Regions from separate parts of the Neobacillus sp. NPDC093127 genome, predicted to be linked through region 3. Evidence: riboswitches for the same ligand, from Rfam matches in the RefSeq annotation. Region 3 holds a riboswitch; each other region holds the start of a gene.
What was found. A riboswitch is a leader RNA that binds a small molecule or an ion and turns the genes downstream of it on or off. The one in region 3 is predicted to bind S-adenosylmethionine.
Positions count from the first base shown of each region.

Region 1: another riboswitch for S-adenosylmethionine. It lies ahead of ACIQCO_RS04865 (methionine biosynthesis PLP-dependent protein); the one in region 3 lies ahead of metK (methionine adenosyltransferase).
Region 2: another riboswitch for S-adenosylmethionine. It lies ahead of ACIQCO_RS24190 (5-methyltetrahydropteroyltriglutamate--homocysteine S-methyltransferase); the one in region 3 lies ahead of metK (methionine adenosyltransferase).

Region 1 covers NZ_JBIVOP010000002.1:337,583-341,906, reverse strand. The annotation lists gene ACIQCO_RS04875 (polysaccharide biosynthesis protein) at 1-697, opposite strand, end outside; gene ACIQCO_RS04870 (helix-turn-helix domain-containing protein) at 1,361-1,723, shown strand; SAM riboswitch class I at 1,783-1,899, shown strand; gene ACIQCO_RS04865 (methionine biosynthesis PLP-dependent protein) at 2,014-3,126, shown strand; gene metC (cystathionine beta-lyase) at 3,126-4,316, shown strand; gene ACIQCO_RS04855 (bifunctional homocysteine S-methyltransferase/methylenetetrahydrofolate reductase) at 4,313-4,324, shown strand, end outside.
Region 2 covers NZ_JBIVOP010000025.1:38,429-42,752, reverse strand. The annotation lists gene ACIQCO_RS24200 (Zn-dependent hydrolase) at 1-712, shown strand, start outside; gene ACIQCO_RS24195 (amidohydrolase) at 705-1,880, shown strand; gene ACIQCO_RS24190 (5-methyltetrahydropteroyltriglutamate--homocysteine S-methyltransferase) at 1,966-3,087, opposite strand; SAM riboswitch class I at 3,363-3,464, opposite strand; gene ACIQCO_RS24185 (transposase) at 3,636-3,923, shown strand; gene ACIQCO_RS24180 (hypothetical protein) at 4,154-4,324, shown strand, end outside.
Region 3 covers NZ_JBIVOP010000010.1:65,801-70,124, reverse strand. The annotation lists gene asnB (asparagine synthase (glutamine-hydrolyzing)) at 1-905, opposite strand, end outside; gene metK (methionine adenosyltransferase) at 1,150-2,349, opposite strand; SAM riboswitch class I at 2,554-2,690, opposite strand; gene pckA (phosphoenolpyruvate carboxykinase (ATP)) at 2,952-4,324, shown strand, end outside.

The sequences.
Region 1 (4,324 bases), on a different contig from region 3:
TCGGGAGTATTTGCGTTTTTGCAGAAGTCTTTGCACATTCTTGAAAAATAATATTTAACTCTTTTCTACTTAAAGAAGGGATGGCAATAATAATGTTCTCGATTTGCAAATCTTGAACTTTCTCTTCTATCGTACTTACCCCGCCGAGGACCGGGATTCCTAAAATATCTAATTTTTGTTTATTCATATCATCATCAATAAATCCTACAGGAAGAAGATGGGCCTCTTGACTTTTTAACAGCTGCCTGGCCACCATTGCTCCAGCTGAACCAGCCCCAACAATGAGTGTTCTTTTTTTATTCTGATTTCTTTTCATAAAGGAATCGCGGTACACCCTCCAGCAAAACCGAGAACCGCCAATTAACAAGATATTAACTGACCACGTTACCCCCAGAAGCCTAAAGGGGATCTCATGGAGGAGCAGCTGCGTCAATAATCCTGTCAAAAGTATGGAAGATGTCACAATTTTAACGATAATTACTAATTCTCCGACACTAGCATACTCCCACGCCTTTTTATACAGCTTAAAAACTAACGAAAAAAAGTGATGGCTAGTCAAGATGGATAGCGTGAGGACCATCATTGGAACATGAAAGACATAAGAAGCATCGACCAAGAACCTGCTGATAAAAATGGCTGATGTGACAATACAAGAATCTACCAAAAAGAACATAGACATCCTTTGCCGATAGGTCATTTTCTCGCTCCTTTAATTTCTATTAATGATAAAAAGATTAAAAGCTTTGATTATAGCGGCTTTCTTAGCCATTATCATCAAAACCATTAATCAATTGGTTTGGGGCATCTAACCCCTCCTCACATCACACTCTTGACGACTAGCGTCTAAGGTTATAAACCCACAGTATGACCGAGTGCCTTCATTGATAGCGGTAAGAAGGCGTCACCAAAATTATATTTTAAAGAACGCATTGTCCTTCATAAAGAACAAGCAAGCAAAAAAAGATTGCCTTTACCAGGAATAATTTTGCATGAATAACTAAGCCGATAATCTGTATACCCTTATATTAATTCTTTATATAGAACAAGTCAATTCATTATTATTATTACATTTCAATAATTATTAATGGATTAAGTTTTTAAAAAATCTGTGTCATCCTTGAATTTTAGCGAAGTAATTGGATGTATGTTTCCTCTATATAATATTTACGCACTAGCAAAATATATCTGTTTATTAAAATTTATCTTAACCCAATAAATTAATTCTTTAAAAAGAACGATTTGTGGTTTATAATATCAGTAATGTGACATAGTTTCATTAAATTTATTCGAGTATTCTGCAACTGATCCTTATGCAATCATTTATACATACACATTAAAATTTGTTTAAAAGGAGAAGCCTATGATTGGAACACGAATTAAAGAAGTACGAGAGCAAAAGGGATATACCCTTACAGAACTTGCTGACCTTGCCAATGTCTCTAAATCTTATTTAAGCAACATCGAGCGGAGTCTTAATAAAAATCCATCTATTCATTTTCTAATGAAGATTGCCAAACCATTACATGTTTCAATTGAATATTTATTGACTGGAATCAATCAATTAGAATCACAGTGGAATGCAAACGGGAAGGAACTTCTGGACAAAGAGTGGCAGGGAATAATCGAAAAGGCTATTATCGAAGGAATGAATAAAGAAGATTTTATCGAATATATAAATTTTATTAAATTTAAAAACTGGGAAAAAAACAATAAGTTTGATTAAAACAGATTGACACACCGCTTTCAATGTAGTAAATTTTATAAATAATCTAAATAAATGATTTCTTATCAAGAGAGGTTGAGGGAATGGCCCTGCGACGCCTCAGCAACCATCAATGGCTTGTCCATTGAAAAGGTGCTAAGTCCTGCAAATTAGTTTGCTAATTTGCGAGATAAGAAGAATGACTTTTTTGTAGTATTTACAAAAGCCTTCTTCTTATAGAAGGCTTTTTCTATTGGAAAAGCGGAGTCGCTCGCGATTAACCATTCCCATCATTAAAGGAGAGTGCATCCATGTACAAAATTGAAACGAAACTTGCCCAAATTGGAAATCGCAGTGAAACTGTGACTGGAACGGTGAATCCGCCGATATATTTTTCAACAGCCTATCGCCACGCGGGAATTGGGCAATCGACTGGCTTTGATTATATTCGGACTGGAAACCCTACAAGACAAATTCTTGAAAAGGCAATTGCTGATTTAGAAAACGGTGAACAAGGATTTGCCTGCAGTTCAGGTATGGCTGCCATTTTCACGGTGCTTTCTTTGTTCCAATCTGGTGATGAATGGTTAGTGAGCGAAGATTTATATGGCGGCACCTATCGTTTGTTAGAACAAGGTTTTAAGAAGTGGGGCTTAAAGACGCAATATGTGAATACCTGTTGTCCGGAAGAGGTCGAACGGAGAATTACCCCTTCCACAAAGGCCATCTTTCTAGAGACCCCCACAAATCCCCTGATGCAGCAGGCAGATATTGCCGCGATCTCAGAAATTGCTAAGAGGCGCGGTGCTTTGCTGATCGTAGACAACACCTTTTATACTCCGTTATTGCAGCAGCCCATCCTGCTTGGAGCCGATATTGTCATCCATAGCGCAACAAAATATTTAGGCGGCCATAATGATGTGCTGGCGGGCCTTATCGTTGCCAAAGGAAAAGAGATTTGTGAAGGTTTAGCCCTTCATCATAACGGGGCCGGCGGTGTGTTAAGTCCGTTTGATGCTTGGGTGTTAATGCGCGGGATGAAAACATTAGCGCTTCGGATGGAACGCCATGAGAAAAATGCAAAGGCGGTTGTCGAATACCTTTCCAACCATGAAAGTGTTGCAGATGTTCTTTATCCTGGTAAGGGAGGAATGGTGTCATTCCGATTGAAAGAAGAAGCTTGGGTAAATCCATTTCTTCAAAATATCGCTCTGATAACTTTTGCTGAAAGCCTTGGCGGCACGGAGAGTTTGATTACCTATCCGGCAACGCAAACCCATGCCGATATTCCTGAAGAAATTCGCCTTCAGCAAGGAGTCGACAATTGTTTATTACGTTTTTCCGTTGGAATCGAGGATGCCGGTGATTTAATCCAAGATCTGGATCTTGCTTTTGCTAAAATGAAAGAAGGGGTGATTGCCTAATGGCACGTGTTGAATATAGCTTTCAAACAAAACTCCTTCATAATCAGCACAAGGTCGATCCAACTACAGGGGCTGTAAGTGTACCAATCCAACATGCCTCTACCTTCCACCAATCTGATTTCGATCAGTTTGGCAAGTACGATTATGGCCGCAGTTTAAATCCGACAAGGGAAGCACTGGAGGATGTAATTGCGGAACTCGAGGGCGGGTTAAAAGGATTTGCCTTTTCTTCAGGTATGGCCGCGATTTCGACGGCATTCCTTCTGCTTTCAGCAGGAGACCATATTGTTATTACCGAAGATGTTTATGGCGGAACGTTCCGGATGGTTTCACAAGTTCTTCCTCGGTTAGGAATTGACCATACATTTGTCGATATGACAGATTTAGACGCAGTAAAGCAGGCGATTCAACCAAATACAAAAGCTTTTTATATGGAGACACCCTCTAACCCATTAATGAAAGTCACGGACATTGGAGCCATTTGTGAGTTAGCGAAGGAAATCGATGCGATCACTTATCTCGATAATACGTTCCTTACCCCTGCCCTGCAAAAACCGTTGGCGTTAGGAGTTGATGTTGTCCTCCATAGTGCGACCAAATTTCTATCAGGGCATAGTGACGTGGTAGCAGGACTTGCCGTCGTGAAGGACGAAGATTTGGCTAAACGATTAGGCTTTTTGCAAAATGGGTTCGGGGCCATCCTCGGAGTTCAAGATGCCTGGCTTGTTTTAAGAGGGATAAAGACACTTCACGTTCGTTTGGAACAATCGCAAAAATCAGCTCTTAAGCTAGCAGAATTTTTAGATGCTCATCCGCTCGTTGAAAAAGTATATTATCCTGGCCTTGTCAGTCATCCACAATATCAGATTCAGAAGGATCAAGCGGGTGGTCCGGGAGCTGTCCTATCCTTTGAATTGGCTGACGAAGATGCACTTCGAATCTTTCTTGCTAACGTAAAAATACCTGTTTTTGCCGTCAGTCTCGGTGCGGTTGAATCGATTTTATCGTATCCAGCTAAGATGTCACATGCGGCAATGCCGCAAGCAGAAAGAGAAAAGCGCGGCATAAAAAACAGTCTGATTCGTCTATCGGTTGGACTTGAAAATCATGACGATCTAATTAAGGATTTTTCCAAGGCACTTGAACTTGTTAGTGAAAAACAATTGGTGTTACGAGGAGAATTACAATGAGCTTTTTA
Region 2 (4,324 bases), on a different contig from region 3:
AAGAGATCCTAAAACAATCAAGGCATTCCTAGAAATGCATATCGAACAAGGGCCAATTCTCGAGGAAAAAGATATTCCGATTGGCGTAGTAGAGGCTATTGTCGGGCTGACCCAATTTGAAGTAACGGTGGAAGGGCAGGCAGGACATGCGGGTACCACACCGATGGATCGCCGCTCGGATGCACTTGTTACCGCTGCTAAGATGATTGCTCAATTTCCTGGCCTCGCCATCGAAGAAGGGAAAGGAACAGTCATTACAACGGGGCAATTAAATGTTTTTCCAAACGGTGCCAATGTCATCCCGAAAAAGACCGTTTTTACAGTAGATATACGGTCCGGCAAGGAAGAACATATCCAGAATGTCATTCGGAAACTGAACGAACTAATAGAATTATATAGTACGAATGGAATTAAGATTACGGCTGAACAGCAGTTATTTATGCAGCCAAAAGCTATGAACCAAGAGATTGTCGCTCTTATGAAACAAATCAGCGGTGAATTGGAAACACCATATTGTTCGATTAATAGTGGAGCAGGTCACGATGCGATGGTCTTTTCCGATGTTACAGCTGTAGGGATGCTGTTCATTCCAAGTAAAGATGGCCTGAGCCATTGTCCTGAGGAATGGTCAGAATCTAAGCATATCGCAAATGCCGTACAGATTTTTTACGAAACAGCAAAGAAATTAACGGAGGCTTCGTCAAATGATTAATGAAAAAATAAAACAAGCGATACAACAATATAGTGAGGAATTAACAGCCATTCGGAGAAAGCTTCATAGTGAGCCTGAGCTATCTTGGGAAGAAGAAAACACAACCGCTTTTGTCTGCGACTATCTTGAAAATCTAGGAATCTCTTATCGAAGAGCTGTACCAACAGGTGTCATTGCCACAATCGAAGGCGGAAAACCAGGTAAAACAGTAGCATTAAGAGGAGATATGGATGCCTTATCGGTGGAAGAATTGAATAAGGATCTGCCATATGCATCAAAGACAGATGGCAAAATGCATGCATGCGGCCATGACGCCCATACTGCGATGCTCTTGATTGCTGCCAAAGCTTTAAATGAGAGCAAGGAAGAACTGCCAGGCAATGTCCGGTTATTGTTCCAGCCTGCTGAAGAGGTAGCGGAAGGTGCTAAAGCATTCGTAAAACAAGGGGCTGTTGACGGAGTGGATAACGTTTTCGGTATTCATATTTGGTCACAAATGCCTACAAACAAGGTTTCTTGTCCAGCGGGGCCATCCTTTGCGTCAGCGGATCTTTTTACGGTAACTTTCAAAGGAAGAGGCGGACATGGTGCACTGCCGCATGCTTGTATTGATGCAGCGATTGTAGCTTCATCGTTTGTGATGAATGTACAAACAATTGTTTCGAGAACGGTTGATACCCTAAATCCTGCTGTTCTTACCGTTGGGAAAATGACAGTCGGTACCCGCTTCAATGTTATTGCAGAAAATGCGGTAATTGAGGGAACTGTCCGCTGCTTCGACCCTCAAACTAGAGACCATATTGAAGCGCAGCTCAAGCATTATGCAGAACAGGCCGCGGCTATGTACGGTGCAACGGTAAAAGTGGATTATATCCGCGGTACTCAGGCTGTTAATAACGATGAGTACAGTGCTAAATTGGTTCAAAAAGTGGCCGCAGAAGCATTTGGCGCAGATGCTGTCTATTTTGAAAAGCCGACAATGGGCGGTGAGGATTTCAGCGAATATATGGCTGAAGTACCTGGCAGCTTCGCTCTTGTGGGCAGCGGCAACCCTGAAAAAGATACAGAGTGGGCGCACCATCATGGTAAATTCAACATCGACGAAGACGCACTCGTTACCGGTGCGGAATTATACGCGCAATATGCTTGGGCTTATTTAACTGAATAAAGCTGATGCCTGACCCCGCGCATCGGGGGTCAGGCACCATTTTCAATTTCTCATCGAGCTTGTATTATCTAAAACAAGCCCCACTTTAGCCCCAAACACTTTCAGCAATAGCAATGACGTGTTTTATCTTATTCCATTGATCTTCTTCGGTTAATTTGTTGCCTTCCTCGGTACTTGCAAACCCGCATTGAGGACTTAAGGATAAGTTTTCTAAAGGAATAGAATGGCTTGCTTCTTTAATTCTTTCTTTAATCGTATCAGGGTTTTCTAGTTCCGGGAATTTAGAAGTTATTAATCCTAGTACAACTGTTTGGTCAGCGCGTTTAAACCTTTTTAATGGTTCAAAATCCCCCGAGCGGCCGTCATCATATTCTAAGAAGAGTCCATCTACCTTTAAATCAGCAAATATGGCATCAGAGATCTGATCGTAACCGCCGCTAGTTATATATGTAGACCTGAAGTTTCCACGGCAAATATGCATCGTGATAACCATATCTTCAGGTTTTTTAGAAATGGCTTCATTTAAACAGCGTACTCTTGTTTCGATGATATCCTGTACTCCCATATTAAGTTTTTCAACGACTGCTTGAATCCGTTCTTCCGAAACAAAATCAATCCAAGAAGTATCATCTAATTGTAAATATCGGCACCCTGCGTCATAGAAGGCTTGAATGGATTTTTGGTAAGCCGCAACTGTATCATGAAAGAACTGTTCGCTGTTATCGTTATAATATTCATCCCCCTGAATTCTAGTAAATAACATATTAGGGCTTGGAATCGAGAACTTAGCCACTTGACCGCCATCGCCATAGCGGTCGACTGCCTGTTTTAAGAACTTGAAATGTTCTAACATATAATGATCATTGAAGTCTACTTTACCAACGACTTTAATGGCTTTATTTTTAGTTTTCGCTCCTTGGAAGTTACTAATATATTCCGTTTCAAACTCTTCTACGCCATCTAAGCCTGATAAGAAATCGAAGTGCCACCATGAACGTCTAAACTCACCGTCAGTGATGGAGTTAAGGCCAACTTCGATTTGTTTTTGAACAAGTTTCTCAATTTCTTGATCCTCTATCTTCTTTAAGGTATCTTTATCAATTTCTCCTTTTGCAAAAGCTTTTCTTGCCTCTTTAATTGGTTCTGTTCTTAAAAAGCTGCCTACATGATCGGCTTTAAATGGTGCTTTCACTGCTGTCTTTGTCATGTAAAATTCCTTCTTTCTTTAATAATTTGGCGGTGTTAAAAGTGAATGTTGATTTCCGTTCCAGGCGCTTCGCTTTCCGCGGGGCGGGCGGTGAGCCTCCTCGGCGCTAAAGCGCCTGCGGGGTCTCACCTGTCCCGCTGCTCCCGCAGGAGTCTCGCGCCTTCCACTCCAATCAACATTGTGATCAAAATCAACAATATTCTTTAACACAGCCAACAATTAAAAAACCTCTTCTCACAAATAAGAAGAGGAAATCATTATCGGCACTGGTTCTCTTCTTATCTTCAAGCAAATCGCTCCTGGAATTGGCACAGTACTAACGTAAGTCTGCTGCCGAGGTATCGCGGGGCCAGTCCCTCCACCTCTCTTGATAAGAGTTTTCTAAACTATTTAATTATTAATTACCTTACATTCGTTTTACTATTCTGTCAAATAGGAAGTAAATCATGACATCAAAAATCAAAAGGTAAAACTCTGTAAAATCCAGTAAATTGAAAAGAATGATTTAAACCAGCTTACTTTGTCTAAAATGGTAGAGAGGTGATTTGATGAAATTTCTATTAATCTTCGGAAGTATTTTTGCACCAGGTCTCATGTTCTTTGTGATGAAAATCAAGCCTAAATTACGTGTGGTTTTTAATATATGCGCCATTGTATCTGCACTAGTTTTTGGGAATATTTCCTCTCTCGCCATTTACGAGATTATTAAAGATAAAACCGTATTCATGACCAATATCCATGGTATATTCCTAAATCCACTTTTCTTACTAACGGGTTCCTATTTGGGTATATATTTTATCAATCGAATGGTGCTATGGATGGTAGATGAAATATAGAGAACAGTGTCTTAATACTTTTGCCTGAGCCCCGATGCCTTAACGCTTTAACACACTGGGGGTCAGGCATCGGTTTTCCAGAAAAGTACCAATCGATGGATATGGGAATTGGAACCCAAACCTGAAAAAAGGTGAAAGAAAGCTGTCCAAAGTCCCCGCTTTCACAGAAGTAAATTTTAAACATAAGATGGATTACAGAAAAGAATGAGAATGAAGGGGAGGACTATGGAGTGCCTTCAGTCATTAATTTAGGAATATTTAATGTCAACTCTCCACAGGCCAGCTCAGCCATCTTTATTGGTGAATCAATTGTTACCGGGATGGACGCCAATAGAAAATATAATTTAGGCTTTGGGGGTATTTATGGAATTGGAAACGTGCAGGCCGGAAACTTAGCCAAT
Region 3 (4,324 bases):
TTGGCGACATCAATTTCACTGAAGCCATTATGTTCAAAACCAACAGAGAACGTCTTAATGGACGGGTGATATTCCTTCGCAATCGATGCGATTATTGAGGAGTCAATCCCGCCAGAAAGGAACGAGCCAACTGGAACATCACTGCGCATATGCATTTTGACCGAGTCGAACAAAACATCTTTAATTTCTTTGATGAAATCAGATTCTGATTTGTTGATCGGCTTAAATTGCGCTTTCCAATATCGTTTAATTTCCATAGGTCCGCCAATTTTTTTTGTAAAATAGTGACCTGGCTCTAATTTTTTTATTCCTTCAGACAAAGTGTTTGGTTCAGGAACAAATTGATAGGTTAAATAGTGCTGGAGCGAATCATAGTCCAAAACATCATTTTCAAGGGCGAGTAAGATACTTTTCTTCTCTGAGGCAAACAACGTTCTTTCCCCGTCCTGCATATAGAAAAATGGTTTTATTCCAAAAGGATCACGCGCACCGTAAAGGGTTTGCTCCTGCTTATCCCAAATAACAAAGGCAAACATTCCGCGCAGCTTTTCGACTGCTTTTTCCTTCAAGTGGCTGTATAGGGCGATGATAACCTCCGTATCAGAGCTCGTCGCAAACGATAACCCTTCCTTGAGTAATTCCTCACGAAGCTCCACATAGTTATACACTTCACCATTAAAGATAATCCAGTAGCGCTCATTTTCGTACGTTAGCGGCTGATGACCGCTCTCAATGTCGATAATACTTAAACGACGGAAGCCAAATTGAATATGATCATCAAAAAAGAAACCATCATCATCAGGCCCGCGATGAGTAATGATATCGTTCATATGTTTAAATTGTTGTCTTTGTTCATCACTATAATTTTGTGCTTTGTCGTGTACACAACCAATAAAACCACACATTATGTACCTCACCTACTCCATTTCTAACTATCCTTTAAAAGGATGTTTCTTGAAAAACATACTATATAATACTACCACTATTTTTTAAAAAAATGCACTGAAAACATTAGAAAATTTACTGTACCTTCAGTTTTTACTTCTATAGTCCTACTTAAACATTTTATTCATTTTTAAAGACAACTACACAAAATGTTAGACGAAAAATAGAAAAGGGAGTTACATCAGAATGTAACTCCCCTTTTTATTATAGATTTGCTTCTTGACGTAACGTATCCGCTTTATCGGTTAGCTCCCATGGAAGCTCAACATCGGTACGGCCAAAATGACCGTATGCTGCTGTTTGTTGGTAAATTGGACGGCGAAGGTCAAGCATTTTAATGATTCCGGCTGGGCGGAGGTCGAAGTTTTTGCTTACTACATCAACTAAAACCTCTTCGCTCACTTTGCCAGTCCCAAACGTATCAATCGAAATGGAAACTGGACGTGCGACACCAATTGCATAGGCAAGCTGCACTTCTACTTTGTCAGCAAGTCCGGCAGCAACGATGTTTTTCGCTACGTAACGAGCCGCATAGGCTGCAGAACGGTCAACCTTTGTTGGATCCTTACCAGAGAAGGCACCGCCGCCATGGCGAGCATAGCCGCCGTACGTATCAACAATAATTTTACGGCCAGTTAAGCCGGCATCCCCTTGTGGTCCGCCGATAACGAAACGGCCTGTCGGGTTAATGAAATACTTTGTGTTTTCATCGATTAGTTCTTGTGGAACAACCGGGTTGATAACGTATTCTTTCAGGTTGCGCTGAATTTGCTCTAATGTTACTTCCGGATTATGCTGAGTTGAGATAACAATGGTATCAATGCGAACCGGGTTGTCATTTTCATCATACTCAACGGTTACTTGCGTTTTTCCATCTGGGCGAAGGTACTCAAGAACCTTATCTTTACGCACTTCTGTTAATTTGCGGGCAAGCTTGTGTGCAAGTGAAATCGGAAGCGGCATAAGCTCTTTCGTTTCATTGCAGGCATAACCAAACATTAAACCTTGGTCTCCTGCCCCAATTGCTTCGATCTCCTCATCAGACATTAAGCCTTCACGTGCTTCAAGTGCCTGGTCGACACCCATAGCAATATCAGGGCTCTGTTCGCCAATCGAGGTTAACACGGCACAAGTCTCCGAGTCAAAGCCGTATTTAGCACGATCGTAACCAATGCCTTTAATCGTTTCACGAACAATCTTTGGAATATCCACGTAAGTAGACGTAGTGATTTCGCCAGCAACGAGGACTAATCCAGTTGTAACTGAAGTTTCAGCCGCAACACGAGCATTAGCATCCTTTGCTAAAATAGCATCTAAAATGGAATCAGAAATTTGGTCACAGATCTTGTCCGGATGACCTTCAGTTACTGATTCAGAAGTAAACAAACGACGTTTTGTTGACATCTGAATTCCTCCTATATAATGAGATAATCGAGGTTTTTTGAAGGTTACAGGAATACTTCTTGAACCTCGTGAATTGACACGGTACTCCCAAGCCTTAGTATGAAATAAACAAAGGATTTTTATTAGAGACTCTTTTCTTAAAAGGACTTATACAAAACAAAAAACCTTACCACTATCAGAGGAAAGGTTGTTCCGGGCCTTTCACTCTTATCGTTCAAGGCGTGAGCCTTGCGTCAGATTAGCACCTTTGCATTTGAAAAGAACCTGTTAGCGGCCACCTTTTCATATTGCAGGTTGCTGGGTTTCATTGGGCCTGTCCCTCCACCAGCTCGGGATAAGAGAGTATCCGTTCAAATTAGAATAATACGCTACAATATCGAGCAATGTCAATGAATTTTTCAAGAAACTTCCCTTAAAACTCAAGAAAAAATACCGTTATTTTTTCAATCATATGCAAAAATTAAATGAATGTTATAACTTATTAAAAATAAATTGAATAATGTATAAAATACAATTTGATTTTGTTGAATAGTGTAGACTATTAGCGTCAATGTGTTATACTATTAAATACCAAAAACATGAATAAAGGTAGGTTTCATAAAATGAATTCTGTAAAAATTCCTAATGAGTTAACTCAGCTGTTAAAGGAAAATCATGTCCAAGTACAATTATCCGTTCCCCAATTAGTCGAGAAAATTTTAAGCCGTAATGAAGGAACATTAACCGCAACAGGTGCCGTTCGTGTTTCTACCGGTAAATATACAGGCCGTTCACCTCAAGATAAATTTATTGTGATGGAGGAGTCTTCGAAGGATAAAATTGCCTGGGGCCCTTCTAATCAACCGATTTCCGAAGACGCTTTCACAGTTCTGTATCAAAAGGTTCTTGATTACTTAAAACAACAACCTGAACTTTTTGTGTTTAAAGGCTTTGCCGGCGCCGATAAAAAATCCCGCCTGCCCATTCAAGTCGTAAATGAATATGCTTGGCATAATTTATTCGTGCATCAATTGTTCATTCGCCCATCCGAGGATGAATTGCTGACCCACGATGCTGGATTTACAGTTATTTCGGCTCCAAATTTCAAAGCAGATCCCGCTGTAGATGGCACAAACTCAGAAACATTTATTATCATCTCGTTTGAACGCAGGATTGTCTTAATCGGCGGAACCGAATATGCAGGTGAAATGAAGAAATCGATTTTTTCGGTGATGAATTATTTGCTGCCTGAAAACAATATTTTTTCCATGCACTGTTCAGCGAATGTTGGGCTTGAAGGAGATGTGGCTCTATTCTTCGGTTTATCCGGAACAGGAAAAACCACCCTGTCAGCTGATCCTAACCGCCGATTGATTGGTGATGATGAACATGGCTGGTCATCAAATGGCGTCTTTAACATTGAAGGCGGCTGTTATGCAAAATGCATTAATCTAACGCGAGAAAAAGAACCACAAATTTTCGATGCGATTCGCTTTGGTACCGTCCTCGAAAATGTTGTGATCAATCAGGAATCGCGAATCCCTGATTATGATGATGGAACATTAACGGAGAACACTAGGGCTGCCTATCCAATTGATGCGATTGATAATATTATCCTGCCGAGTATTGCCGGTCATCCAAATACAATCGTCTTTTTAACAGCTGATGCCTTTGGCGTATTGCCGCCAATTGCCAAGTTAACAAAGGAACAGGCAATGTATCATTTCCTAAGCGGCTACACATCCAAGCTAGCCGGGACTGAACGCGGTGTGACATCACCGGAAGCCACCTTTTCAACTTGCTTCGGAGCACCATTCCTGCCGCTGCCTGCGACCCGTTATGCGGAAATGCTTGGTGAAAAAATCCTTGAGCATAATGCGAATGTGTTTTTGGTGAATACCGGCTGGACGGGCGGCGAATATGGCGTCGGCAATCGGATGAAACTTGCCTACACAAGAGCGATGGTTCAAGCAGCCCTCGAAGGTGAACTAAACCA